3 regions of the Vogesella sp. LIG4 genome follow, and region 3 is predicted to be linked to each of the others. Evidence: predicted binding sites of a transcription regulator. Region 3 holds the regulator's gene; each other region holds the start of a gene.
What was found. Region 3 encodes FliA, which starts transcription of late flagellar genes. Its sites were predicted from a motif close to GCTAAAGNTNNNNNNNNNNCNGCCGATAAT; they were not measured.
Positions count from the first base shown of each region.

Region 1: a site for FliA is predicted at 3,156-3,185, ahead of PSELUDRAFT_RS08125 (flagellin). Genes of this name have one in related genera too.
Region 2: a site for FliA is predicted at 7,752-7,781, ahead of PSELUDRAFT_RS11520 (LPP20 family lipoprotein). Genes of this name have one in related genera too.

Region 1 is NZ_LT607802.1:1,732,494-1,742,192, reverse strand. Features, by position in the region: gene fliD (flagellar filament capping protein FliD) at 1-1,096, opposite strand, end outside; gene PSELUDRAFT_RS08130 (flagellar protein FlaG) at 1,112-1,519, opposite strand; gene PSELUDRAFT_RS08125 (flagellin) at 1,591-3,078, opposite strand; gene PSELUDRAFT_RS08120 (S-methyl-5'-thioinosine phosphorylase) at 3,337-4,071, opposite strand; gene fliB (flagellin lysine-N-methylase) at 4,090-5,325, opposite strand; gene PSELUDRAFT_RS08110 (hypoxanthine-guanine phosphoribosyltransferase) at 5,430-5,972, opposite strand; gene galU (UTP--glucose-1-phosphate uridylyltransferase GalU) at 6,186-7,058, opposite strand; gene ligA (NAD-dependent DNA ligase LigA) at 7,257-9,692, opposite strand.
Region 2 is NZ_LT607802.1:2,436,630-2,446,328, reverse strand. Features, by position in the region: gene PSELUDRAFT_RS11550 (sigma-54 dependent transcriptional regulator) at 12-1,358, opposite strand; gene PSELUDRAFT_RS11545 (chemotaxis protein CheB) at 1,393-2,073, opposite strand; gene PSELUDRAFT_RS11540 (low molecular weight protein-tyrosine-phosphatase) at 2,101-2,577, opposite strand; gene uvrB (excinuclease ABC subunit UvrB) at 2,597-4,612, opposite strand; gene pbpG (D-alanyl-D-alanine endopeptidase) at 4,758-5,612, shown strand; gene PSELUDRAFT_RS11525 (flagella assembly protein FlgT middle domain-containing protein) at 5,674-6,978, opposite strand; gene PSELUDRAFT_RS11520 (LPP20 family lipoprotein) at 6,985-7,707, opposite strand; gene PSELUDRAFT_RS11515 (peptidylprolyl isomerase) at 7,894-8,457, shown strand; gene PSELUDRAFT_RS11510 (peptidylprolyl isomerase) at 8,478-8,975, shown strand; gene PSELUDRAFT_RS11505 (UDP-2,3-diacylglucosamine diphosphatase) at 9,033-9,699, shown strand, end outside.
Region 3 is NZ_LT607802.1:229,766-239,464, forward strand. Features, by position in the region: gene PSELUDRAFT_RS01045 (thymidylate synthase) at 1-422, opposite strand, end outside; gene flhB (flagellar biosynthesis protein FlhB) at 593-1,762, shown strand; gene flhA (flagellar biosynthesis protein FlhA) at 1,769-3,859, shown strand; gene flhF (flagellar biosynthesis protein FlhF) at 3,863-5,356, shown strand; gene PSELUDRAFT_RS01065 (flagellar synthesis regulator FleN) at 5,360-6,220, shown strand; gene PSELUDRAFT_RS01070 (RNA polymerase sigma factor FliA) at 6,223-6,966, shown strand; gene PSELUDRAFT_RS01075 (flagellar motor protein) at 7,010-7,759, shown strand; gene PSELUDRAFT_RS01080 (exonuclease domain-containing protein) at 7,828-9,222, opposite strand; gene PSELUDRAFT_RS01085 (3'-5' exonuclease) at 9,343-9,699, opposite strand, start outside.

The DNA of each region.
Region 1 (9,699 bases), 1.5 Mb from region 3:
AGGTCAAACCGATATCGGCCGGGCGGGTATACGCGCCCCCCACATCCTGAATCGCCGAGAACACTTCGTGCAGGCGAGTCTGGATTGAGCGGATGGTGGCATCGCCAGCCAGCGGCGGTGCCTGGCGCTGCTGGCCGGCAGTAGGCGCCACACTGGTATCCACCTTGCTGACATCGTTCAAGGCCTTGTTCAGGTCGTTGTAGCTTTTGACAAAGGCCTGGATCGCCTTCTGCACACCAGTGCTGCTGCGCGATACGTTGATGCTGGCCGGGGTATCGGTGGCAAGATTGACCTTCAGCAGGTTGAAGGTCAGCCCGCTGACCGCATCGGTTACCGTATTGCTCTGCTTGGTAATCGCCATGCCATCCAGTTCGAACTTGGCATCCTGCGCCGCCTGCACCTGGGTCAGCTGGTTACCAGCGCCGGTCGGGTCATTGGTAATGGCATTCAGGCTGCTGTCACTGCTCTCGATTTTCAGCGTGCTCTTGGTGCCGGAGGCAGACGTGAACAACAGCCGGTTGCCGGTACCATCGTTCACTATGGTTGCCGTCACCCCGATATTGGCCTTGTTCACCGCATCACGAATACCGCTCATGGTGGAGCCAGCAGGAATGGAGACCTGCTGCGGAACCTTGTCCGGGTTCAGCGTAAACGAGGTAGCCGGCGGCGTGCCAGCAGTGGTCGTGGTGCCAAAGCTGAAGGTCAGGGTACCACCGCCAATCGGCGTGGTCGTACTGGCAAAGGCAGTAGTGGCCAGCTTCTGGCTTTGCGCCAGCTGATCCACTCGCAACTGGTAACTACCTACCCCGGCGGTGCTGTCTCCGGAAACGGTCACATAGTCCGTTGCCGAGCTGGAGGCCTGGATGGAGTTGAACTTGCTGCTGTCTTCCAATGACTGGACCGATGTCTGGAAATTCGACAACACGCCCTTTACCTGACCAAAAGCAGATATCTGCGCAGTCAGATTGCCTTCCTTGACATCGAGCAGTTGCAATGGCTGGGCTTCTACTGCCATCAGCTTGCTGATCATGTCGTTAACCGGCAGGTTGGAACCGATACCCGCCGAGTTCAGCGTACCCGTGCTTACACTAGCCATTGCAATACTCCTTCATCAAGCGTGCTGTTCCACCAGCACACCCAATACCTTGTCCAGATTCTTGGCAATGCGCAGCATATCTTCCGATGGCATCTGCCGCACTACCTGGTTGGTTTGGGTATCGATTACCTTCACCACCTGCATGCCGGAGTCTTTATCGATAGAAAAGTTCAGCGAACGGCCGTAGCTCTGCATGGCGGCACTGACTTTCTCCACCGCCTTGCGCAGCTCCTCATCGGAAGCCCCGGACTTGTGGCCCTTGTCCGCAGCATTGGCCGCCTGCACCGCCTGTGGCGATACGGCTACCGCGGCAGCGCTATTGTGCGCGGCAGCCGCGCCCTGACCGCGCGATGCCTGGTCGGTATTATTACCGCTGACAGTAGGCAGCACACCCGAGTTAGCAAGATTACCCAGAATATTCATCGTCACTCTCCATGGGCAAAAACCCGGCAGCAGCGCTGCCGGGTTTCATTACACCATTACTACCGGCCCGCTTAACGCAGCAGGGACAGTACGCCCTGCGGCAGCTGGTTCGCCTGCGCCAGCATCGCAGTACCAGCCTGCTGCAGCACCTGGCTCTTGGTCAGGGTGGCGGTTTCGGAAGCGAAGTCGGCATCCTGGATACGGCTACGCGACGCGCTCAGGTTCTCGGACGAAGACTGCAGGTTGGAGATGGTGTTCTGGAAGCGGGACTGCAGAGCACCATACTGTGCGCGCTGACCGTTGATCGCCGACAGAGCCGAATCCACAATCTTGATCGCTTTTTGTGCACCAGAGAACGAACTCACGTCCAGCGAAGCAACAGACTGCAGCGAGGAGGAGCCTGCCAGAGCAAAGCCGGAGCCAGCATCGGTCACCGAGAAGCTGTGGTCGGAGTTCAGGCGTACAGAACCGTTAACATACGACACACCACCAGCACCGGCAGCTGCATCAGCTGCAGACAAGGCGGCGGCCGCGTTGGCTGCAGTACCGTCCTGACCCGCTGCGGTGTAGGCAGCAGTATTGAATGTAGTAGCTGCCAGCGTGCTGTTGTTGGTCAGACTGATATCGTTACCCGAGGCGTTGGTCAGCTTGATGCCGCCATACTGGCTGTCGTAAGCAGCCGTTACGCCGGTTTTACTGGACTGAGCGTTAAAGGCATTGATCGCTTCGGTCAGGTCACTGGAGCTGGTAGTGGTCGCGCCGGTGGAGAAGGAAACGGTTACCGGGCTGGCTGCCGGGTTGTCCGACACCACGCTCACAACATAGGAGCTGTTGGCTACCAGACCCGACAGGTTGGCATCGGTTTCGGCAGTAGCAGTCACACCGGTCTGGCTGGTCAGGTTGTTGATATTCTGCGCAATGGACTTGGCAGTATCACCGGCAACAGTGGTATAGGTTGCGGAACCCAGCGAACCACTCACTGCAATGGCTTTACCGGCAACCAGGGCGGTTGCGTTACCCGCTGCAGGGGCGTTCACGGACAGGTTGTTGTTACCGTAGTTGTTGGTACGGAAGTTGGCCGCGGTGGTGGTAATGGTCTGGCCGGCGTTGGCGCCAACCTGGAACGACTGGCTGCCACCGGTACCATCCAGCAGGTTCTGGCCGTTGAACTGGGTGGTCTGGGCGATACGGTCGAGTTCCGAAGTCAGCTGGCCCACTTCAGACTGCAGGGCCTGACGGTCGGATGCGGTGTTGGTGGAGTTGGACGACTGTACGGCCAGTTCACGGATACGCTGCAGCACGTCACCGGAAGATGCCAGCGAGCCTTCAGCAGTCTGCGCCATGGAGATACCATCGTTGGCATTGCGACGCGCCTGATCCATACCGCGGATCTGGCTGCTCATACGCTCGGAAATCGCGAGACCAGCTGCATCGTCCTTGGCGCTGTTGATGCGCAGGCCGGAGGACAGGCGCTGCAGGGTAGTCGACAGGGTGTTCTGCGAGCTGGACAGGTTGCGTTGTGCGTTCAGCGAAGCAACGTTGGTGTTGATGGTCAGCATGGTAGTGCTCCTTGATATTCCATTCATCGGGGCGTTTGAGCTGTCGGCCCCATGCCGATGCTACCGCCTTCATGATGTATATCGTCGCTGCCCACACTTACTTTAGGGGCGATTCACAAGTTTTTTCACCAGTCGCCCGGTGTTTACCGGCTGTGTCTTGAAGCATCCAGTTGTGATAGCAACAACCAAGACCCTGGCCATTGCGACGCTTGCCTGTGTTATAGCCTCAGCCAGCAAGCGTCGCGGCCTGCCTGCCGGCTAAGGTTGGCCGCAAAGCGTGGCCAGCAACTGCTGCACCTTGGCGATGCCGCTGGCCAGCGCATCCTCGGCAAACACGATGTGCTGCTGGCAGTCGCCCTTACCTGCCGCCCAGTTCGCCACCAGGCACACATTGGCATAGGCCACGCCCAGCTCCCGTGCCAGCACTGCCTCCGGCATACCGGTCATGCCCACCACATCGCAGCCCTCGCGCTGCAGGCGACGCACTTCCGCAGCGGTTTCCAGCCGCGGCCCCTGTGTTACCGCGTAGACGCCGCCTTCATGGTAGGCAATGCCGCTGGCGCTGGCTGCTGCCACGATCTGCTGGCGCAGGGGCTCGTCGTACGGGCGGGTGAAATCCACCCGTACCGGCGGGCGATCCGGCCCCTCGTAATAGGTGTGCGCCCGGCCCCAGGTGTAATCGATCATGTCGTCCGGCACCACCAGCATGCCGGGCTGCATGTCCGGGCGGATGCCGCCCACGCTGCCGATGGCCAGAATGCGCTTCACCCCCACGCTGTGCAGCGCCCAGATATTGGCGCGCGCGTTGATCTCGTGCGGCGCGATCGAGTTGCCATAGCCGTGACGCGCCATGAACACCACGTTCTGCGTACCGATGCGACCGAAGGTCAGCGCGCAGGACGGGTCGCCATAAGGAGTACGCACCACCTGGCGATGGGTGATCTGCAGGATGGGAAGCTGGGCGAGGCGACTGCCCCCGATAATTGCAAGCATGGTTGTTATCCTTATTGTTCAGTCTGGCAACTGCTCCTGACCGCCCAGCAGCGGCAGCAGCAACAGCCAGTGTTCCACCTTGGTCATGCCGGCCTGCTGAAATGCCTGGTAGCACTGCAGCAGATAGCTGGGCACATGGATGTTGACCCGGTAGAACAGGTAAATGAGTTCGGCCGCGGCCTCCTGCGGCAGGTTCCCGCCGCGCGCCTGCGCCAGGCCTGCCAACCAGAAGCGCAAGCTCAAATATTCGATGCACAGCATTTCCACATCGGCCAGCAAATTTCCCACCGACGGGAAATATCGCATTGCCGCATGATTGAACAGCACGCGCCGCAAGGTGGCATCCATGGCCGCCATGCCATCAATAGCGGCAAAACCGTGCGCTAGCGCAGCGGCATCTGCACAGTCCGTCGCAAACCCGTGCAGCGCTTCTTCGATCAGCTGCAGATAACGCTGTGAGCGGAAATCGATATTCGCCCGCACCCGGCTGGCGGCAGCCATGACCTTGACATGCAGCAGATCATGGCGGCGCAAGGCATCCAGCTCGGACAGCAAGCGGCCATCCAGCAACTGCTGCTCCCAGTCCGCCAGCAACCTTGCCACCTGCGCTTCATCGGCCCCATGCTCACCAAACAGTGGCTGCAGGGCTTCCGCCAGCAGCAGCATCACAGCCAGTGACTGCCAGGCAGGCAGCTCCACCGTCGCCAGCAGGGTCAGGAAAAACTCGCGCACCTGGCGTGCTGCCGGGCTGGCCATCGCCGGGGCTTCCTGCACTATCGTGCCCGCCCGTACCGAGACTGGTCGCAGCTGCAATTGCAGTGCATCCTCGCTGGCCAGCAACAGCCGCACGATCTCCGGACAAGCCAGCGTGGCATATTGCTCAGCCTGGTTACCCGCCATCTTGGTAACGCGAGGAAAAGCAGAACACACGTCCGGCAGCATCTGCTCGCCACACTTCTGCTGCAAGCGGCACAGCCGCTCCGCACTCAGGAACTCACAGTTGCCACGCTCATCCTGCTGCCTGGACAGATAGCCATAGCTGGCACTACCCGACTTGCCCTGGCCACGGTGCAATGCGTGCATGATCACCGGTTTGAGCTCCCTGTCCGGCAGCCCCTGCAGGCGTGAGTAGATGTCATGGTCCACCGTCACATCCAGACCGTGGCAGCAATCGTCCGGGCAGGCCTGCCCAAGGCAGGAAAAGTGCTCCAGATAGACGGGCGTTACCACTTCCAGCATTTTCGAGTGCGACATTACATCCCCCTGTATTGAGCGTACCTGCTTCCAGCTTGGCATAACCGGCCGGAAATCAAAATGAAAATGCCCGCAAACGCGGGCATGTCTTCAACAGGGCAGGCTTATTTCAGCGCGTGGATCGCCGGCAGGTTACGCCAGGCGCCGCGCACGTCCATGCCGTAGCCGAACACGTAGCGATCCGGCACGTCGATGCCCACGAAGTCGGCAGCGATCGGTTTTGCCTTGCTGATCAGCTTGTTGGCGAACACGCCGCTGTAGAAAGCCTTGGCGCCCATGGCCAGTACCTTGTCGCGGATGGCGGCCATGGTGTGGCCTTCGTCCAGAATGTCGTCCAGCACCAGCACCACGCGGTCGCGTACGTCTTCCTTCGGTGCGGTTTTCCACACCAGCTCGCCGCCCTGGGTCTTGTCGCCGTAGCGGGATACGTGCACGTAGTCGAAGTCCAGCGGGAAGATCAGTCGCGGCAGCAGCTGGCCGGTGAACACCACCGCACCACCCATCACGGACAGCACCAGCGGGTAGGTTTCACCCAGTTCGCGTGTGATGTCGGCGGCCATACGGTCTACCGCTGCATCCACCTCCTGGGCGGAGAACAGGATGTCGGAGCTATTGAGAATACCGCGTGCTTCGGCGACGTTCGGCATGATGTTTCCTTTCAAAATACAAGCGCCGCCTTTGTCGGCAAGGCGGCGAAAAAAAGTCAGTTTAGAGGGTATCTCGAAAAATCAGGATTTCTAAGCGAGACAAGGCGCGAATGAAAAACTCCGACGCAGCATAGGTTTGATATGTAAGGAGGAGTTTTTTGTAAGCAACGCAGTATCGCAACGAAAGCTGGCGTTTTTCGAGCTACCCGAGGGTTACTTCTGCGGCAGGCTGGCCAGGTAGGCGGCGAACTCGCGGCCAACCTCATGATGCTTCATGCCCAGCTCCACCGTGGCTTTCAGGTAGCCGATCTTGGAGCCGCAGTCATAGCGCACACCATCGAAGGCGTAGGCCAGCACCGGCTCTTCCTTCAGCAACGCGGCAATGGCGTCGGTCAGCTGGATTTCGCCGCCGGCGCCGGCCGGGGTGTTGATCAGCTTGTCGAAAATGCGCGGAGTCAGGATGTAGCGCCCCACCACCGCCAGGTTGGACGGGGCCACGTCCGGATGCGGTTTTTCCACGATGCTGGTCACCTGCTCGCGGCCCTGGCCGTTCGGCTGGATTTCCACGATGCCATAGGAGCCGGTTTCCTCGCGCGCCACGGTTTCCACGCCCAGCACCGAGCTGTGGGTCTCGTTGAACACGCGCACCATCTGCTCCACCGCGCCCGGCTCGCCGTCGATCAGGTCGTCGGCCAGGATCACCGCGAACGGCTCGTCACCCACCACCGGCTTGGCGCACAGCACCGCGTGGCCCAGGCCCAGTGCCTCGGTCTGGCGGATGTAGATGCAGCTGACGTTGTCCGGCACGATGCCCTGCACCAGTTCCAGCAGCTTCTTCTTGTTGCGGTTTTCCAGCTCGGTTTCCAGCTCGTAAGCCTTGTCGAAGTGGTCTTCGATGCTGCGCTTGTTACGGCCGGTGATGAAGATCAGTTCGGTAATGCCGGCGGCCACCGCCTCTTCCACCGCGTACTGGATCAGCGGCTTGTCGACGATGGGCAGCATCTCCTTCGGGCTGGCCTTGGTGGCCGGCAGAAAGCGGGTGCCCATGCCGGCAACCGGGAAAACGGCTTTGGTGATTTTTTGCATAATGACCTGATTTTTCAATACAAGCATTAAGAGCCTGGCTACGATCAGCTGCGCGTCGGCGATACTGCGTTAAAAACACCTTCGGAATGCTCATTGACTTCATGTCAACTCCGCTTCCTCAGCTGTTTTTGCCTTGTCTCGCCCTAGCTCGCAAGATCGTAGTCCACGCTCTAACGAATGGCCGCCATTGTAGGCGTTTTAGCCGCCGCTCTCCAGCAAGGCCAGCAGGCCGGCCTCGTCCAGCACGCTCACCCCCAGCTCCAGCGCCTTGTCGAGCTTGCTGCCCGCCTCGGCGCCGGCCACCACGTAGTGGGTCTTCTTCGACACGCTGCCGGATACCTTGCCGCCGGCCGCCTCGATCAGCGCCTTGGCCTGGTCGCGGCCCATGGTGGGCAGGGTGCCGGTGAGCACGAAGGTCTTGCCGGCCACCTCGGCGTTGCCGGCGCTCGCCTCCGCCTGCGGCGCTGCCGCCAGGGTGTCGCGACAGTAATCGGCAATGGCCTGCAGCGCGGCGCGGTTGCCGGCCTCGTCCAGCCAGTCGGCCAGTGCATTGACCACCTCGGCCGGCAGGTCGAGCTTGATGATCTCCACCCGCGGGCATGCGGCCAACGTGGCCAGCTCGCCCTGCTGCGCCGCCAGCTGCTGCGCGCGCACCTCGGTGAGCCGCGGCACGCCGAGGCGGGCGTAAAGGTTGGCCGCAGCCAGCTTGTCGTGCAGCTGCGCCCGGGGCGCATGCTCGTCCGCCGGCGCCACGCCGGCGGCCAGCAGCGCATCGATCACCTGCTCGTTCTGCGCTTCGGCAAAGAATTCGGCAATGGCATCGGCCACCACGCCGCCGATGTCCGGCAGCGCCGCCAGCACCGCACGCGGCGCACGGCGCACCTTGTCCAGGGTGCCCAGCCAGTCGGCCAGGGTCTTGGCGGTGGATTCGCCGACATGGCGGATGCCCAGCGCAAACAGCAGCCGCGCCAGCGGCGGGGTCTTGCTCAGCGTGATCGCCTCGATCAGGTTTTCCGCCCACTTGGTGGCTACCTTGCCGGCTTTCACCGTTTCCGGGGTGATGCCCTCCTGCTCGTCGGCGCGGCGCTTCATCTCCAGCAGATCGGCAAGCTGTAGCCGGAACAGGTCGGCCACGCTGGCCACGTAGTCGAACTCCACCAGTTTTTCGATGTAGCGCTCGCCCAGGCCGTCGATGTCCATCATGCGGCGGCCGGCAAAGTGCTGGATCGCCTGCACACGCTGCGCCTTGCACACCAGCCCGCCGGAGCAGCGCGCAATCGCTTCGCCTTCCTCGCGCACCACGTGGCTGCCGCATACCGGGCAGGCAGTGGGCAGGCGGTAGGCCGGGTACATCGCTTCCTCACCGCCACTGAACAGATCGCCGCCGGACGTTGAGCGCATCGGCCGCTCGGCCAGCACCACCGACACCACTTCCGGAATCACGTCGCCAGCTCGGCGTACGATCACCGTGTCGCCGACGCGCACATCCTTGCGCCGCACCTCGTCCTCGTTGTGCAGCGTGGCATTGGTCACTGTGACGCCGCCAACGAACACCGGCTGCAGCCTCGCCACCGGGGTGATCGCCCCGGTGCGGCCAACCTGTTCCTCGATCGCCTCCACCCGGGTCAGCGCTTCCTCGGCCGGAAACTTGTGTGCAATCGCCCAGCGCGGCGCGCGCGACACGAAGCCCAGCCGCTCCTGCAGTGCACGGCTGTTCACCTTGTACACCACGCCGTCGATCTCGAACGGCAGGCCGGCGCGCTGCGCCAGCACGCCTTCGTAGTAGCCGGCCAGGCCGGCGGCGCCCTGCACCACCGGGCGCAGCGCGGCCGCCACCACCGGGAAGCCCAGCGCCGCCAGCCAATCCATTTCGCCGGCGTGGGTGGCGGGCCAGTCGGCGCCTTCCACCTGGGCGATGGCATAGGCGAAGAACGACAGCCGGCGCTGCGCGGTGATGCGCGAATCCAGCTGCCGCAGACTGCCGGCGGCGGCATTGCGCGGGTTGGCGAAAGTCTTGTCGCCACGCTCGCGCTGCGCGGCATTGAGCTTGTCGAAGTCCGCCTTCAGCATCAGCACCTCGCCACGCACTTCCAGCAGCGTGGGAAGGTTGGCCGCATGCAGCTGCAGCGGCAGCGAGCGCACGGTGCGGATATTGGCGGTAACGTTCTCGCCACTGGCGCCGTCGCCACGGGTGGCGGCCTGCACCAGCACACCGTCGCGATATAACAGGCTCACCGCCAGACCGTCGAACTTGGGCTCGGTGGCATATTCAACCTTGGCCGCAGCCAGATCCTTGCTCACCCGTTCGTCGAAGGCGATCAGCTCGGCGTGGCGGCTGGCAAAGTCAGCCAGCTGCATGTCGGAAAAGGCGTTGGACAGCGACAGCATCGGCACCGTGTGCACCACGCTGTCGAAGGCCGGCAGCGGCGCGCCGCCCACGCGGCGGGTGGGCGAGCTGTCGTGCTGCAGCGCCGGGTAGTCCGCCTCCAGCTGCTGCAGCTCGCGGAACAGCCGGTCGTACTCGGCGTCCGGCACCGTGGGCGCATCCTGCACGTAGTACTCGTGGTTGTAGCGCTCCAGCAGGGCGGCCAACTCGCTGGCGCGCGCCCGGATATCGGCGGTAGGCATGGTCATGGTGGGC
Region 2 (9,699 bases), 1.9 Mb from region 3:
CCACCTGAATATCAGATGACGTCACCATCTTCTTCCCGGTAGCGCTGCAGCTTGTAGCGCAATGTGCGCTCGCTGATGCCCAGGCGTTCTGCGGCCAACTTCTTGACCCCGCCCACGGCTTCCAGCGCTTCCAGAATATGTCTTTTTTCGATGGACCGCATGTCCATCGCCTGATCCACCGCGCCTGGCTGCTCCAGGGGTTCGGGCAAGGCAGACAACTGCTCCGGCAAGACAGACTGCAGCATGAGGTCAGCGGCAAAAACCGCCGTCCCGGCGGCAAGAATTGCCGCCCGCTGCATCACATTATCTAGCTCGCGGATGTTACCTTCCCAACTATAGGCAGTCAATTCTCGTTCGGCATCCTTGCCAAGTGTCAAATTGGACTTGCCTACCGCGTCGGCATGTTTTTTGAGCAATTTCCGTGCCAGAGGCAGAATATCCTCTGGCCTTCCGGCCAGGCCCGGCAGTTGCAAGGGGAACACATTCAGCCGGAAGTACAGGTCTTCGCGGAAGCGCCCGGCGGCCACCTCGGCCTGGATGTCGCGGTTGCTGGTCGCCAGCACGCGGATATCCAGCTTGATGGTGCGAGTTGCGCCCACCCGCTCCACTTCACGCTCCTGCAGCACACGCAGCAGCTTGGCCTGCAGCGGTAGCGGCATCTCGGTAATCTCGTCCAAGAGGATGGTGCCGCCCTGCGCCTGCTCGAACTTGCCGGGCAGGCTGGCAGTGGCGCCGGTAAAGGCGCCCTTCTCATGGCCGAACAGCGTGGATTCCAGCAGGTTGTCCGGTATCGCTGCGCAGTTCACCGCGATGAAGGGGCCGTCCTGACGCCGCGAGTGCTGATGCATGAAGCGCGCCAGCACCTCCTTGCCGGCGCCGCTGGGGCCGCTGATCAGCACGCTGGCATCACTGGGTGCCACCCGGCTGGCAATGGACAGCAGCTTGCGCATGGCCGGCGATTCCGCCACCAGTGTGTCGGCACTGACTTCCGGCGCATCCAGCACGAAGCGCCCCACCTCGGCGATCAGCTGCTGCGGCTCGAACGGCTTGAGCAGGTAGTGGCTGGCGCCGGCGCGCAGCAGTTCGATGGCGCGCTCGATCACACCGTAGGCGGTCATCAGAATGAAAGGCAGCCCCGGGTAGCGATCCTTGATCTGGAAGAACAGGCTGTAGCCGTCCATCGGCTGCATCTGTGCATCGGAGATCACCAGCCCCACCGGCTCGTGCTGCAGTACCTCCAGCGCCGCCCCGCCATCGGCCGCTTCCACTACCTGGAAGCCGGCCAGCATCAGGGTATCGACCAGCGCCTCGCGCAGATCCAGATCGTCTTCCACCACCAAAACAGGCAAGCGTTTCATTTATTGTTGTATTCCATTTTCGTTACGGCAGCCGTCAGCGGCCGCCGCACAGGGCAATCAGCCGGCTGGCGATGTTCTGCAGCGGCAGCACCTCGTGCACCCCGCCGCTGGCAATGGCCTCCTTGGGCATGCCGAACACCACGCAGCTGGCTTCGTCCTGGGCGATGTTGATGGCACCGGCCTCGCGCAATTCCAGCATGCCGGCGGCACCGTCGCGGCCCATGCCGGTGAGGATCACGCCGATGCAGTGCTTGCCGGCCACGTTGGCCGCAGAGCGGAACAGCACGTCCACCGACGGCTTGTGGCGGTTCACCGGCGGCCCCGGGTGCAGGCAGGCGGCATAGCCGATGCCATTGGTGGATTTGACCAGCAGATGCGAATGGCCGGGCGCGATGTATACCGTGCCGGGGTGCAGCCGCTCGCCGTCCTCCGCCTCCTTGACCCTCAGCCGGCACAGCGAATCCAGCCGGGTGGCGAACGACTTGGTGAACATCTCCGGCATGTGCTGGGTTACCACGATGGGCGGCATGTCCAGCGGCAAGCCGCTCAGCAGCACGCGCAGCGCTTCGGTGCCGCCGGTGGAGGAACCGATGGCGATCAGCGGCAGCTTGCCTACCGAGGCACGCACCGGCTGACGATGCAGGATGACATCCGCCGTATGGCTGGGCGCTACCGTCAGTGGTTGCGCATCATGTTTTTTTGGGGCGTTGTTCATACTGTTTCCGTATCGGCACCCGACCGCTCAGCCGCGCAGGTGCTGCTGCCAGCGTCGGCACCAGGCATCGCAGGCGGCCTCCACCAGGTCCAGCACGTCTTCAAAACCCTGCGGGCCGCCATAGTACGGGTCCGGCACCTCGGCGTCAGCTTCCAGTATCGACAACAGCAGCTGCGGTTCCACTCCCTGCCCGCGGCGCAGCCGTTGCAGATTGGCCAGGTTGTCGCGGTCGGCCGCCAGCACGAAATCGAAGGCGCTGAAATCCGCCGCCTGCACCTGCCGCGCCCGCAACGCGGACAGATCATAGCCGCGCTGGGCGGCGGCGGCCACGCTGCGCGGGTCTGGCGCGCGGCCGATGTGGTAGTCGTGGGTGCCGGCGGAATCCACCTCGATGCGATCCTGCAGACCGTATGCGGCCAACCTGGCGCGCAACACGCCTTCCATGGTTGGCGAACGGCAGATATTGCCCATGCACACCATCAATATTCGCAGCTTGCCTTGCATGTTTCCCCCTTGGCCGGCCTTACAGGTCGCTCAGCCAGGCTTGTTCCTTGAGTACCTTCAGCTCGTCGCGCAGTTTGGCGGCCTGCTCGAACTCCAGGTTGCGCGCTGCTTCCAGCATGGCTTTTTCCAGCCGCTTGATTTCCTTGGCCAGCGCCTTTTCGTCCATCATCGCCACGCGCGCGGTTTCGGTCAGCTTCTGCCGCTCCTGCGCCTTGTCGTGGTAGACGCCGTCGATGATGTCCTTGATCTTCTTGCTCACGCCCTGCGGCACGATGCCGTGCTCGGCGTTGAACGCCAGCTGCTTGGCGCGACGGCGCTCGGTTTCGTCGATGGCGCGCTGCATGGAGTTGGTCACCCGGTCGGCATACAGCAGCGCCTTGCCATTGAGGTTGCGCGCCGCGCGGCCTATGGTCTGGATCAGGCTGCGCTCGCTGCGCAGGAAGCCTTCCTTGTCGGCATCCAGGATCGCCACCAGGCTCACCTCCGGAATGTCCAGGCCCTCGCGCAACAGGTTGATGCCGATCAGCACGTCGAACATGCCCAGGCGCAGGTCGCGGATGATTTCCACCCGCTCCACGGTATCGATATCGGAGTGCAGGTAGCGCACCTTCACGCCGTGTTCGGTGTAGTAGTCGGCCAGCTGCTCCGCCATGCGCTTGGTCAGCGTGGTCACCAATATCCGCTCGCCCTGGCCGATGCGCAGCTGGATCTCGGACAGCAGGTCGTCCACCTGGGTGGATACCGGGCGGATCTCGATCACCGGGTCCACCAGGCCGGTTGGCCGCACCACCTGCTCCACCACCTGGCCAGCGTGCTGGTGCTCGTAGTCGGATGGCGTGGCGGACACGAACACCGCCTGCGGCATCAGTCTTTCGAATTCATGGAATTTCAGTGGCCGGTTGTCCACCGCCGACGGCAGGCGGAAGCCGTAATCCACCAGGTTCTGCTTGCGCGCCGCGTCGCCCTTGTACATGGCGCCCACCTGCGGCACGGTGACGTGGCTCTCGTCGATGAACATCAGCGCGTTCTTGGGCAGGTAGTCGATCAGCGTCGGCGGCGCCTCGCCCGGCGCGCGGCCGGAAAAGTGCCGCGAGTAGTTCTCGATGCCCTTGCAGAAGCCCATCTCGTACAGCATTTCCAGGTCGAAACGGGTGCGCTGTTCAATGCGCTGCGCCTCCACCAGCTTGCCTTCCTTGTGGTACCACTCGATGCGCTCGCGCAGCTCGTCCTTGATCTTGTCGCAGGCGCGCAGCACGGTGTCGCGCGGCGTCACGTAGTGGCTGCCCGGGTACACGGTGAAGCGGCCCACCCGCTGCTTGGTGACGCCGGTGAGCGGGTCGAACAGGGTGAGCGTTTCCACCTCGTCGTCGAACAGGCTGACGCGCAGCGCGGTGTCGTTGCTTTCCGCCGGGAAGATGTCGATCACGTCGCCGCGCACGCGGAAGGTGCCGCGGGCGAAGTCCATGTCGTTGCGGTCGTACTGCATCGCCGTCAGCCGGCTGATGATCTCGCGCTGCGGCGTGGTCTCGCCTTCCTTCAGGTGCAGGATCATCTGATGGTATTCGGACGGGTCGCCGATACCGTAGATGGCGGACACGGTGGCCACGATCACGCAGTCGGGCCGCTCCAGAATGCTCTTGGTGGCCGACAGCCGCATCTGCTCGATGTGCTCGTTGATGCTGGAATCCTTTTCGATGAAAAGATCCCGGCTCGGCACATAGGCTTCCGGCTGGTAATAATCGTAGTAGGAGACGAAATACTCGACGGCATTCTCGGGAAAGAACTCGCGCATCTCGCTGTACAGCTGTGCGGCCAACGTTTTGTTGTGCGCCATGATGATGGCCGGCCGACCAGTCTGCGCGATGACATTGGCCATGGTATACGTCTTGCCGGAACCGGTAACGCCCAGCAAGGTCTGGTAGCTCAGTCCATCGGACAAGCCTTCGACCAGACCGGCGATGGCGGTGGGCTGATCGCCGGCGGGCGGAAAAGGCTGGTGCAGCCGGAACGGGCTGCCGGGATAAGTCACTACCATGGTTTCTCACTCGTATGTCACGCGGATTGTAGCTGAAAACCGCGCCAGTCATGGCCGGCGGAACAATTTCTCCCGCACAACTGCTTTATTTCAATTTAAAATTGGAATATCGAATCACAAACAAGCACGCATCTGGAGCCCTATCATGATGCTAAGAACTTTGGCCATGCTGATTTGCCTGGCCGGCGCACCGCTGGTGGCTGACGCCTCGCAAAAAGTCAGCCTTGCGGCCACGACCTCCGGCCCTCGCCTGAGCTCGCACTCGGTAGCCGTGGTTGACGCCGAATCCGGCCAACTGGTTTACGAAAAAAACGCCAACCAGATACAGCCGTTTGCCTCCATCACCAAGCTGATGACCGCCATGGTGACGCTGGATGCCAACCTGCCGCTGGATGACAGCATCACCATCAGCGACGACGAGGTTGACCGCATCAAGCGTACCACTTCTCGCCTGGCCGTCGGCTCCACGCTGAGCCGCCATGAAATGCTGCTGCTGGCACTGATGTCGTCGGAAAACCGTGCCGCCGCCTCGCTGGCTCGCACCTACCCGGGTGGCAAGGCAGCCTTCATCGCCCAGATGAACCGCAAGGCCAAGTCTCTGGGCATGCACAATACCGAATTCCATGACGCCACCGGCCTGGACGTGCGCAACACTTCCACCGCCATGGACCTGGTACGCATGGTGAAAGCGGCCTACAACTACCCGCTGATCCGCCAGTTCACCACCACCGCGGAATACGATGCCCACCCGCGCGGCAACCGCGTGCTGCACTACAAGAACAGCAACCCGCTGGTGCGCGAGGGCGTATGGGACATCGCCCTGTCCAAGACCGGCTACATCGAAGAAGCCGGCCGCTGCCTGGTAATGCAGACCATGGTGGGCAGCCAGCGCATGATCATGGTACTGCTGGACGCCAACGGCTCCGCCGCCCGCGTGAACGACGCCAAGTCGATCAAGACCTGGCTGGAAGCGCACCCCAATACCTGGCTGTCCGGCTAAGCATAGTTGGCCGCATGCAAATGGCCGCCCTCGGGCGGCCATTTTGTTTGGCTGACGAGCGTCAATTGGGGCGCAAGGGGAAACGCACCCAATCGCCCACCTGCACCTTCTGGCTGCTGCTGCGCAGCCGGGCCATGGCCAGCCGTGGCTGCACCTGCTCCACTTCCAGATCGCCCACTACCTGCTCCGGCACCCCCAGCACACTGCCATCCAGCCGCTTCACCTCGCTGTTGGGGCGCGGCTTGTACAGCAGCAGGCGATCGCGCACCGCCAGGCCATCCAGTGCGCCGGCCGACAGGTAGATGCGGTCGCCTTCCACCCGCACCACGCGGCTGCTGAACGGCAGGCACTGCATGGTGTCGTGCAGCTTGCCGGCAATCGCCGTCAGCGTCTGGTCCAGCAGCCGGCCGTAGTCCGATTTGGCCAGCGTGCCGGTATCGAACAGGTGCATGGAATCCACAGCGACATTGCCGCGCGCCTCGCGCGTCACCTGCTCGCGCAGCAGCACGCCGCCGCTTAGCGCATCGTACAGCCAGTATTCCACTACCAGCCGCCGCTCCACCGGTACCTGCTTGATGGAGAAGCCCAGCAGGCCGGACATCGGCCCGGTGTAGTACATGCCCTGCTCGGCCTCGTTGGTGTGATCGAACAGGATGGGCCGCGGCTCGCGGCGGGTGACGCTGGTATCCAGAATGCGCCCGGCCAGCACGAACTGCACGCCTTCACGGTTGCCGATGTCGCGCACGGTATCGGCCGCCTGCATCGGCTCCTGAACCTTGCCGTCCGGGAACAGCGACATATTGCCGGCATCCAGCGCCTGCACGTCGCGCTGCTGGTTCAGCCGGCGCACCAGCTCGGCAGGGAACCAGCTGGCCATGCTGCCCAGGTCACCGGCCTGCATCGGCTGCTGCAGCGGGAAGTAGCTGGCCAGCAGGCGCCGCGCCAGGAAGCGCCCCGGCGGCAGCGCCGCGCGCTGGCACGATGCCGCCGCCACACCGCCCTCGTTCGGCGCCGGCGCCGCCGTATTGCCCGGCGGGTCGGTATCGTGTTCCACGGTGACGATCAGCATGCCGGCACGCTGGGTTTCGCTGATCACCCGCGTCTTGCCCGGCAGGCTTACCGGGCCCACCATCAGGCTTTCCGCCGTTACCGCGCCGTTGTTCACCTCGCTGCTGCCCTGCAGCGCCCCCTGGTGGGTGATGGCGATCTGGCGCAGCGCGTCCTCGATGGCTGCCTGGCGCGCGGCCACGCGGCCAACCTCCAGCGAAGCCATGCCCTCGGCACGGTAGATTTCCGCCATCGCAGGCAGTGCCAGCAAAACAAACGCCGCCCCGAAGGCGGCGCGTAACAGACTGGATGTTTGCATCATTTCTCAGTGCGAAACGTAGAAGTCTCCACCGTAGACGCAGCCGCTCTCGGTACAGCCGAGCTTGCTGCCATCGTTGGCCGGCAGCACGCGGGCGGCGGTGGCTACGTTGCCGGTGGTCGCCAGAGCCGTACGGTAAGCCTTGAAGAAGCCTTCGTCCAGCACCACTTCGGCAATGCTCTCGCTGCTGCCGTCCGGCTTGAAGTCGGTGGACAGCAGGCGCACCCCGCGCAGGTAGGCATCCACGTACACGCGGAAGCTGTCATTGGTGGCCACCAGGTTGCCCACCGCGCTATTGCCGGACAGTTTGAAGCCCTGCACCTGTTCCGCCATCGCACGGTAGGCGTCCAGCTGGGCAGCACGCATGGCCAGCAGGCGGCGCTGCACCAGCGACAGATCCTTGCCTACCGGTGGCGCGCCATGGCCCACCACGCGCACGCGCAGCGCATTGTATTGCTCCGGCTTGGGGCTGCCGGACTCGGCCAGCGGGCCGGCATAGCCGCCGCCCAGCATGATGCCGTTCTGGGTCATGGTCGGCTGGCGGGCAATACCCGCCTGCTCGCTGCTGCCGGCGGCAACCGGCGTTTCGTCCACACTGGCCGGCGGGTTGGCCGCAGGCGCCGAAGCCACAACCATCCATTGCTGGCCGGCCGGGGTGTCTGACGTGGCAGCGCAGGCGCTCAGCGCCGCAACGGCCAGCAGGCCGGGAATCAGTCGGGTAAGGTTCATGGTATTGCTCCGCTTCTATTCATATCCTTGTACAGCGTGTCAGCTTTATCGGCTATCCGGCTTAAAGCTTGAGGATATTTACAAGCTGGCACTTCAAGACCGGCCCGGCCGCCGCACAGGCCGCGCTGCCGGCAAACGGCGGCCATGCTACACTGCCGGCCGTCATTTCCCACACGGAACGCGAGCATGAAAAAACTGCTGTCTTCCCTGCTGCTGATGCTGCCGCTGGCGGCACTGGCCGCCCCGAGCGTCGAACTGAGCACCAACAAGGGCCCGATCACCATCGAACTGGACCCGGCGCATGCTCCCAAGACGGTGGAGAACTTCATTGCCTACGTGAAAGCCGGCCACTATAACGGAACGCTGTTCCATCGCGTGATCGACGGCTTCATGATCCAGGGCGGCGGCTTCACCGCGCAGAACAGCAGCCTGGTGGAAAAAGCCACCCGCGCGCCGATCGCCAACGAGGCCGACAACGGCCTGAAGAACGTGATTGGCACCATTGCCATGGCACGTACCTTCAACCCCAATTCGGCCACCGCGCAGTTCTACATCAACGTGGCCAACAACGACTTCCTCAACTTCCGCAGCAAGACACCGGAAGGCTGGGGCTACGCCGTGTTCGGCAAGGTTAGCGCCGGCATGGATGTGGTGAACCGCATCGCCAAGGTACGCACCGGCTTTGTCTCCGGCATGCCGGATGTACCGCTGGAGCCGGTGATCATCACCAAGGCCACCTATAAACCCTGAGCAAAACCAAGGATTACCCCATGATCAAGCTGACGACCAATTTCGGTGACATCGTTCTGGAAATGTTTGCCGACAAGGCCCCGAAAACCGTGGCCAACTTCGAGCAGTACGTGCTGGACGGCCACTACAACGGCACCATCTTCCACCGCGTCATCAACGGTTTCATGATCCAGGGCGGCGGCTTTACCGCCGACATGGAACAGAAGGACACCCGCGACACCATCAAGAACGAAGCCAACAACGGTGTGTCCAACAAGACTTACACCATCGCCATGGCCCGCACCCCGGACCCGCACTCCGCCAGCGCGCAGTTCTTCATCAACGTTGCCGACAACGACTTCCTGGACTTCCGCACCGAGAGCATGCAGGGCTGGGGCTACTGCGTATTCGGCCAGGTAGTACAAGGCCAGGACGTGGTTGACCGCATCAAGACCGTGGCCACCGGCCGTGCCGGCGGCCACCAGGACGTGCCGCTGGATGCGGTGGTGATCGAGAAGGCCGAGATCATCCAGGGCTGATCCCTGCCTGCCGAACCCGGGCCGCCTTGTGCGGCCCTTTTTGAATCCGAAGCGATCATGGCCATCCATTTCATTTCCGACCTGCATCTGCACGACGAGGCCAGCTGGCTGGGCGAATTGTTCACCCGCACCCTGGCCGACTGGCGCGGCAGGATCGATGCGCTCTACATCCTGGGCGATCTGTTCGAATACTGGGTGGGCGACGACGACAGCACCCCGTTCAGCGCAGCCATGCTGGCGGCGATGCGCGACTTCGCCGCCGTGACGCCGCTGTACGTGATGCGCGGCAACCGCGACTTCCTGCTGGGACCGGGCTTTGCCGCCGCCAGCGGCGCCACGCTGCTGGACGAGCCGCACCTGCTGCAGGTGCACGGCCGCAGCTACCTGCTGGTGCATGGCGATGGCGAATGCGCCGACGATGCCGCCTACCAGCAATTCCGCGCCATGGTGCGCCAGCCGGCCTGGCAGCAGGCCTTCCTGCAGAAGCCGCTGGCCGAACGCCACATCATTGCCCGCCAGGTGCGCGGCATGAGCGAGCACAAGAAGCAGACCCAGGGCATGACCGAGATCAGCGACGTCACCCCGGCCGCCATCGAGACACTGCTGGCCGCCTACCCCGGCGCCACGCTGATCCACGGCCACACCCACCGCCCGGCGCGCCACGAACACCTGGTGAACGGCGAGGTGCGCGAACGCTGGGTCATCGCCGACTGGCACGGCGGCC
Region 3 (9,699 bases):
ATCTCGTCCACCAGCGCCGGGTTCCACGCCGACACCAGCAGCCGGCGCGAGTCCGGGTTGCGGCGGATCATCTCCAGCACATTGCTGATCTGGTCGATGTGGCGGCCATCCGGCGCCGGCCAGCTGCGCCACTGGTAGCCGTATACCGGGCCCAGGTCGCCGTTCTCGTCCGCCCATTCGTCCCAGATCGATACGCCGTGTTCCTTCAGGTAGCGGATATTGGTATCGCCGGTCAGGAACCACAGCAGTTCGTGAATGATGGAGCGCAGGTGGCATTTCTTGGTGGTCACCAGCGGAAAACCCTGCGCCAGGTCGAAGCGCATCTGGTAGCCGAACACCGAACGCGTACCGGTACCGGTGCGATCAGACTTGTCGGCGCCGTGCTCCAGCACGTGGCGCATCAGATCCAGGTATTGCTTCATCGCTACCTCAAACATGCAGAATCGAATCGCGCGATTGTACCGTTTCCCGGCTGCCTGCGGCCAACTGGCGGCGGCAAACACCTGCCCAATTGACCAAACACCACCGCAGCCAGGCCGCAATCGGCTAACATCGCCGCTTAATGGTTATTTTCAATTAACAAGCGCGCGCCATGGCAGAAGAAAGCGATCAGGAAGACCGCACCGAAGCGCCCTCGCCCCGGAGACTGGAACAGGCCCGGGCCGAAGGCAATGTGCCGCGCTCGCGCGAGCTGACCACCTTTGCCATTACCGCCACCGGTCTCGCCCTGTTGATGGTGACCGGCGGCAGCATCTATCAGTTTCTGCACAAGCTGATGATCGAGTGGTTCACCTTCAACCAGGGCAAGGCCGTGGATGGCGCGCTGATTCTGGAGCACTTCCGCAGCAGCCTGCTGGGCACCCTGCAGACGCTGGCGCCATTGCTGGGCGCCCTGTTTCTGGTGGCCCTGCTCGCCCCGATGGCCATTGGCGGCTGGAACCTAAGCGGCAAGGGCTTTACCCCCAATTTTGGCAAGCTCAACCCCGCCAGCGGCCTCAAGCGCATGTTTTCGCTGCAGGCCGTTGCCGAGGGGCTGAAGGCCATTCTCAAGAGCCTGCTGATCGGCGGCGTGGCTACCTGGGTGATCTGGGGTGAGCGCGGCGACCTGGTAGGCCTGGTGGCCATGCCGCTGGACCGGGCGCAGATCCACCTGGTGGGGCTGATGGAGCACACCTTCATCATGGTGGTGGGCGCCATGCTGCTGCTGGTGGTGTTCGATGTGCCCTACCAGTTGTGGCAGTACCAGAAGAACCTGCGCATGACCAAGGACGAGCTGAAACAGGAATACAAGGAGCAGGAAGGCTCGCCGGAAGTGAAAGGCCGCATCCGCCAGCTGCAGCGCGAAGCCGCACGCAAACGCATGATGCAGGAAGTGCCCAAGGCCAACGTGATCGTGACCAACCCTACCCACTACGCGGTGGCCCTGCTGTACGACGACAAGATGGCCGCACCGCGGCTGATCGCCAAGGGCTCGCTGCGGCTGGCAGAGCGCATCATCGACAAAGGCAAGGAACACCGCGTTACCGTGGTACGCGCGCCGAGCTTTGCCCGCGCGCTGTACTTCAACGTGGAGCTGAACGAGGACATTCCGGGCAAGCTGTACACTGCCGCGGCGCAAGTGCTGGCCTACGTTTACCAGCTGCAGCAGTACGAACAGGCCGGCGGCGTCACACCGGTATTCCCCGAGCAGCTGCAGGTTCCGCCCGAGCTTGACCCTGAAAGCAAACGCACTCAACATACGGCGCCCACCGGCACCCACTAACGCGGCATGAACAAATTTCTTGAACTGCTGAAGAAAGTCGACGTCAACACCCTGGCCGGCCCCATCCTGATCATCCTGGTGTTGTCGATGATGGTGCTGCCGCTGCCGCCGCTGCTGCTCGACATGTTCTTCACCTTCAACATCGCGATTTCCATCATCGTGCTGATGGTGGGGGTGAACACCCGCGAGCCGCTGGAATTTTCCTCCTTCCCCACCCTGCTGCTGATCACCACCCTGCTGCGCCTGTCGCTGAACGTGGCCAGTAGCCGCATCATCCTGCTGCAGGGCCACACCGGGCCGGCCGCCGCCGGCAAGGTGATCGAATCGTTCGCCCACTTCCTGATCGGCGACAACATCACCATCGGTATCGTGGTGTTCATCATCCTGACCATCATCAACTTCGTGGTGATCACCAAGGGCGCCGGCCGTATCGCCGAAGTGTCGGCCCGCTTCACCCTGGATGCGATGCCCGGCAAGCAGATGGCCATCGACGCCGACCTCAACGCCGGCCTGATCGGCGAGGACGACGCCCGCCGCCGCCGCAGCAAGATCGCGGAAGAAGCCAACTTCTTCGGCTCCATGGACGGTGCCTCCAAGTTCGTGCGTGGCGATGCCGTGGCCGGCATCCTGATCATGGTGATCAACATCGTCGGCGGCCTGATCATCGGCGTGCTGCAGCACGACCTGGATGTCGGCTCGGCAGCCACCACCTACACCCTGCTGACCATCGGCGACGGCCTGGTGGCGCAGATTCCGGCGCTGGTGATCTCCACCGCCGCCGGTATGGTGGTGGCGCGGGTGGGCACCGAGAAAGGCATTTCCGAACAACTGGTAGGCCAGCTGTTCGCCAACCCCACCGTGCTCTACCTCACCGCCGGCGTCATCGGCATGCTGGGGCTGATCCCCAATATGCCGCACCTGGCCTTCCTGCTGATTGCCAGTACCCTGGCCGCCACCGCGCACTGGCTGGAAAAGAACGTCCGCAAGCAGGCCGAAGCCGCCGCCGTGGTCGAGATGGAACAGCCGCCACCATCGGTTACCGAGCAGCCGCTGGCCGAAGTGAGCTGGAAGGACGTGCAGCCGGTGGATGCACTGGGGCTGGAAGTCGGCTACCGGCTGATTCCGCTGGTGGACCGCGACCAGGATGGCGAGCTGCTGCGCCGTATCCGCGGCATCCGCAAGAAAATGGCACAGGAACTGGGCTTCCTGGTGCCGGCGGTTCACATCCGCGACAACCTGGAAATCCGCCCCAACGCCTACCGCATCCTGCTCAAGGGCGTGGAGATCGGCCAGGGCGAGGCGTATATCGGCCAGTTCCTGGCCATCAACCCCGGCCAGGTCAGTGGCGAGCTGCAAGGCACACCCACCACCGACCCGGCCTTCGGCCTGCCGGCAGTGTGGATCGACGCCAGCAAGCGCGACGAGGCGCAGAACCTGGGCTACACCGTGGTGGATGCCAGCACCGTGGTGGCCACCCACCTGTCCAACCTGCTGCAGACCCACGCCGCCGAACTGCTGGGTCGCGAAGAGGTGCAGGCACTGATCGACCACGTGGCCAAGGAAGCGCCCAAGCTCATCGAGGACCTGGTGCCCAAGGTGGTGCCCATCGGCGTGCTGCAGAAGGTGCTGCAGCAGCTGCTGCTGGACGGCATCCACCTGCGCGACTTCCGCACCATCATCGAAACGCTGGCCGACCATATTGCCCTGTCGCAGGATATCGACGAGCTGACCAGCGCAGTGCGTACCGCGCTGTCACGCGCCATCGTGCAGCAGCTGTTCCCGGGCGAGCAGGAGCTGCCGCTGATGACGCTGGAGCCGCAGCTGGAAAACATCCTGCTGCAGGCGGTGAACAGCAAGGCCGGCGGCGGGCTGGAACCTGGCCTTGCCGAGAACCTGCTATCCAATGCGGCGCAGGAAACAGAAAATGTTGAAAATCAGGGTTACAATCCGGTACTGCTTACACCGCCTGGTTTACGACCACTTTTGGCACGCTTCTTGCGCCGGGCGCTGCCGCAGCTGAAGGTCATTTCTCATAATGAGATACCCGACAGTAAATCCATTCGTATAATTGCGGTGATTGGGGGGAGCAGAGGCTAAGGCATGGTCGTCAGAAAGTTCTACGGCAAAACAACACGCGACGCGCTGCGCCAGGTTCGGGAAGAACTTGGCGCTGATGCGTTGATCCTGTCCAATCGCCCGACACTGGGCGGTGGGGTAGAGATCATGGCGGTTGCCGATGCTGACGTTTCCGCGCTGGCCACCACCTTCACCCCGCCGGCGCAGCCCAAGCCGCCGCGCAATACCGTACCGCCGGCGGCGCAGGGTACTGCCGCGCCCGCCCAGCCCTCGCGCATACCGGCCGCCTCGCCACCCAAGCCTGCGGCCAACCCGTCTCCGGCGGTAAACCGCGCCTTGGCGCGCACCTATGCCATGCCGGTGGAACCGCTGGAAGAACCGCCGGCGGCGCCACCGCCACGCCCGGCCCCTGCCCCGGCTGCCGCGCCGGCTGCAGCGGCCCCGGTGGAGCAGGAGCTGCCGCAATCCTTCCTGCAGCACGTGCAGCAGAACACCAGCCGCCGGCCATCGACTCCGCCGCCCGCCGCCGCCCGCGGCAGCGGCGCCGAAACCGATGCCGAACGCGAGCAGATGTCGCAGGAACTCAAGCAGATCAGCGACGAAATCAAGCAGCTGCGCAGCCTGCTGCAAAGCCAGCTGGCCGGCTTTGCCTGGTCGGACATGGAGCAGCGCACCCCCAACCGCGCCGAACTGTTCCGCCACCTGCTCACCGCCGGCTTCAGCTCGGCGCTGATCCGCCAGCTCACCCAGAAGCTGCCGCCGCAGTACGACGGCGATGTGGCGCAGAAATGGGCGCGCTCGGCGCTGATCCACAACCTCAAGTGCATGGACCCGCAGCACGACCCCATCGAGGTCGGCGGCATCTTTGCGCTGATCGGCCCCACCGGCGTGGGCAAGACCACCACCGTGGCCAAGTTGGCCGCACGCGCCACCATGCGCCACGGTGCGCAGAACGTGGCGCTGATCACCACCGATACCTACCGTATCGGCGCCCAGGACCAGCTGCGCATCTACGGCAAGATCCTCGGCGTGCCGGTGTTCTCGGTGCAGAACGAAGGCGACCTGCAGCTCACGCTGGCCGATCTCACCCCGCGCAAGATCGTGCTGATCGACACCGTGGGCATGAGCCAGCGCGATGCGCGGGTGCAGACGCAGCTGGACATGTTCAGCCAGGCCGGCCGCCCGGTGCAGCGCCTGCTGCTGCTGGCGGCCAATGCCGACGGCCACACGCTGGAAGACGTGGTGCGCCATTACAAGGGCGACGGCCTGGCCGGCGCCATTGTGTCCAAGATCGACGAAGCGCTGGCGCTGGGCCCCAGCCTGGACGTGGTGATCCGCAACCGCCTGCGCCTGTTCTACGTCACCAACGGCCAGCGCGTGCCGGAAGACATCCACGCCGCACATGCCGAGCTGCTGATCGACCGTGCCCTGCGTGCCGCTCAGCAGCAATCGCCGTTCAACCCTTCCGGCGACGAACTGGGCCTCGTCAACGCCGCACAATCCGGCTGGCTGGGGTAACACATGGTTGACCAGGCATCCGGACTGCGCCAGGCCAGCGCCCACTACCACTACCCGCCCTCCTTCGCCTTCTTCGGTGGCGAAGGCAGCGGCGTGAGCAGCGTGGTGGGCGAGTTGGCCGCATCGCTGGCCATGAGCGGCCAGCGCCCGCTGCTGGTGGAACACCAGCCGGGCAACCACCAGGCGCGCCGCCTGGGGCTGCCCGCCAGCGCCAGCTTTGCCAGCCTGGCCATCAGCCTGGGCGGTGTCAGCGACCTGCTGGTAAACAATCGCTACGGCCTGAGCCTGATCAACCTGGTGGCCAGCAACGAGGAGCGCACCCGCATGTCGCCGCGGCTGTGGCGCCGGCTGGCCAGCGAATTCGCCGCGCTGGAAACCGACCACAGCGTACTGCTGATCGACCCGCCCGCGCTGGTGGATGACCCGGCACCGCTGTGCATTGCCGACAACCTGGTACTGGTACTGAGCCCGGACGCGGACAGTCTCACCCAGGGCTATGCCAGCCTGAAACGGCTGGCCGGCGACTACGCGCGCCGCCGCTTCAACGTACTGGTGAACCAGGCCCGCGACTTCAACGAAGCGCAGGCGGTGTTCACCCGCCTCAGCGCCGTGGCCGGCGACTACCTGTCGGTGGCGCTGCGCTGGGTGGGCTTCGTGCCAACCGACAATACCCTGCGCAAGAGCCAGACGCTGCGCCGCCCCACCGTGGAAGCATTCGGCGACAGCGAGGCGGCCCAGGCCTGCAGCCAGCTGGCGCAGATGCTGCCGCACTGGCACGCGCCGGACAGCCAGGCGCAGCGTGCGAGCTATCTGGAACAACTGCTGATGACCAGCAAATCACTTGCCGATTTGACAGGAAATTGACCATGGCAACCCATAACAAGATGCGTGCCTATGCGCAGGTTGCCGCCACCCGCGAGCAGATCGACATCGAACGCTACACCCCGCTGGTGAAGAAGCTCGCCAGCATGATGGTGGCGCGGCTGCCGGCCAACGTCGATATCAACGACCTGATCCAGGTCGGCATCATCGGCCTGATGGAAGCGGCCAAGCAGTTCGATGTCAGCCAGGGCGTGCTGTTCGAGACCTTTGCCAGCCAGCGCATCCGCGGCGCCATGCTGGACGAGCTGCGCCGCGAGGACTGGATGCCGCGCCAGACGCGACGCAACTCGCGTCAGATCGAGGACGCCATCCACAAGCTGGAGCAGCAACTGGGCCGCGCGCCGCTGGAAAGCGAAATCGCCGACTACATGGACCTGCCGCTGGAGCAGTACCAGGAAATGCTCGGCGAATGCCGCGGCATCAGCCTGGTGCATTTCGACGACAATGCCGATGACGAAGGCGGCAGCGCCAACCAGGTGGAAAACGTCGCCGACGACAACAGCCCGGAACCGGTCGACGTACTGGCCAGCGATGCCTTCCGCAGTGCGCTGGTGGAAGCCATCAAGCTGCTGCCGGAGCGCGATCAGCTGGTGATGAGCCTGTACTACGAGCAGGAATTGAATCTGAAAGAAATCGGCGCCGTACTCGGCGTCTCCGAATCGCGCGTGTGTCAGCTGCACAGCCAGGCCATTACCCGCCTGCGCAGCCGCCTGCGCGACTGGGTGTGATGCGGCCAACCTTTTGCGCCGCCAGTAAACGGAATCGTCAATCTTGGACAAGATCAGTTTTGTCGCCATCCTGGGGGGCCTGACCGCCATTCTGGCCGGTCAGGCGCTGGAAGGCGGAAACATCGCCTCGCTGGTACAGGTCACCGCCTTTCTCATCGTCATCGGCGGCACCGCCAGTGCGGTGATGCTGCAATCGACGCCGCGCCAGTTCGTTACCGGGCTGCAGATGCTGCGCTGGGTATTCATGCCGCCCGGCATCGAATACGACAAGCAGATCAAGGACATCGTCGGCTGGAGCAATACCGCGCGCCGCAACGGCCTGCTGGCGCTGGAAAGCAATCTGAACAGCCAGAAGGACCTGTTCACCCGCAAAGCGCTGCAGCTGCTGGTGGACGGCGCCGAGCCGCAACTGATCCGCGAAGTGCTGGAGCTGGAGCTGGAAAGCCACGAACACGCGCGCAAGCTGGCGGCCAAGGTGTGGGAATCCGCCGGCGGCTACTCGCCCACCATGGGCATTCTGGGTGCGGTACTGGGGCTGATCCACGTGATGGAGAACCTGTCCGACCCGTCCAAGCTGGGCAGCGGCATCGCGGTGGCCTTCGTTGCCACCGTGTACGGCGTGGGTGCGGCCAACCTGCTGTTCCTGCCGATCGCCAACAAGCTCAAGCACCTGATCACGCTGGAAAGCACCGCGCGCGAGCTGGTAATCGAGGGCATCGTCGCCATCGCCAACGGCGAGAACCCGCGGCAGATCGATGCGCGGCTGCGCGGCTTCCTGGCCATTACCGATTAAGCCATCACGCCAAACGACAACGCCCGCTGCATGCGGGCGTTATCGTTTGGGGTAGCCTGGAATGCCTGCTACGGCTGCTCGATCACCGTGGCGTTGTCACCGGGCTTGCGCAGGAAGGCGGCCAGCAGCTTGTAGATATCGTGGTCGAAGCGTGGCTTGCCCGCCGGCTGGCGGTCACCGCTGCGGCGCAGGCCCAGGTAGCACCAGCGCTCGAACAGATACTCCTCCCACTCGCCGCTCACCGGGTCGGTTTCGCGCACCGCCACCGCCCCGGCATACGGCCAGCTCTTCAGCTGCAGCCGCGACAGCGCGTGCAGCAGGCGGATATTGTGATCGCCGGGCTCTTCCTTGCCGACACAGGCACCCTTGCAACGGCCCTGCAGGTGCGCCTGGCAGGCGCCCTTGCGTGCGCCGCGCTTTTCCAGCTGCAGACAGGTCTGGCACAGACCATTGGCGGTGCATAGCTCGGTCAGCACCTTCTTGGCTTCCTTCTGGCTGCGGAACAGGCCGTACAGGCTGTCCAGTCGCGAGAAATCCACCTCGCGCGCCTGCACGATGCGCGGCAGCAGGAAACCGCTGCCGCCCTGTTGCAGCTGGATGGAGCACAGCTCCTGCTCCAGCCGGCCCCGCGGGTTGTGGATGGGCTTGAGTTCCTTGATCAGCTGCAGCTCCAGCAGCTGGGCGCCAAAGTCGCCCAGCGTTTCATGCCATTCCACCCGGCGAACCTGCGGCCCCAGCTGCAGCTCCTTGTGCTGGCGATGCTCGCCGGCAAAGTGCGCCAGCACGCGGTTGCGCAGATTGCTGCTTTTGCCCACGTACAGCGGCAGCTCGTTTTCGCCGTAGAACACATACACCCCCGGCACGTCCGGCAGATTGTCCATCACCTCCGGGTCCAGCCCCGGCGGTACCGCCGGCTGCGCCATCAGCTCGGCAGCCACGGTTTCCACCGTATCGCGGCCCAGCGTGGCCAGCGACTGCTGCAGAAACTGGTACAGCGCCTCGGCATCGGCCATGGCGCGGTGGCGGTCGGCCAGCTGAATGGCGTGGCGCTGGATGATGCTGTCCAGGTTGTGCTTGTAGTGCTGCGGGTAGAGCTTGCGCGACAGCTTGACGGTGCACAGCACCTCGCTGCGGAACTTGATGCCGACGCGCTTGAATTCGTTCTTCAGGAAGCCGTAGTCGAAGCGCACGTTGTGGGCGATGAACAGCCGGCCCTGCAGTTTTTCCAGCAGACCGTCGGCAATGGCGGCAAACGGCGGCGCATCGGCCACCATGGCATCGCTGATGCCGGTCATCTCCTCGATGAACGGCGGAATGCCCTGTCCCGGGTTGACCAGCATGTCGAAGCGTTCCACCTGCTCGCCGTCGATCAGGATCACGCCCACCTCGGTGATGCGGTCGCGGGTGATGTGGCCGCCGGTGGTTTCCAGGTCGACGATGGCGAGGGGACGATCAAACAGCATGCTGAACTCGATAAAAAGGAAAACCCGCCGGGCGGCGGGGCGTTGAGACTACCACGATTCGCCGCCGGCTTCACCCGCGCCGGGCGGCGGCGTTGCGGCGCAAAGCGGGCACAGCCGCGATCAGCCTTGCAGCGCCAGCCACACCCGGTACGCCACCCAGGCATCGTTGGCCGCATACAGCTGCTGCGACTCGCTAAGCTCACGCAGCGACCAGTTGGAGGTGGACACCTTCTTGGATTTGCGGAAGTACTGGCCGAACAGCTGCGCCACCGCCTGCACCGCACCGATGGTCAGCCGCTTGTCTTCGCACTGGAAGCGGTTGCCCAGGTCCAGCAGCGCCAGGTCGGTCACGCCGAAGCGGTTCTTCAGGTGCGCGCGGTCGGAGCTGAGGTCGAAGCCGGCCAGCGTCAGGCCGGGGCGCGCCAGCAAGGCGGCCAACACGGCCGGCATCGGCCCCTCGCCCAGCGGGAACAGCCA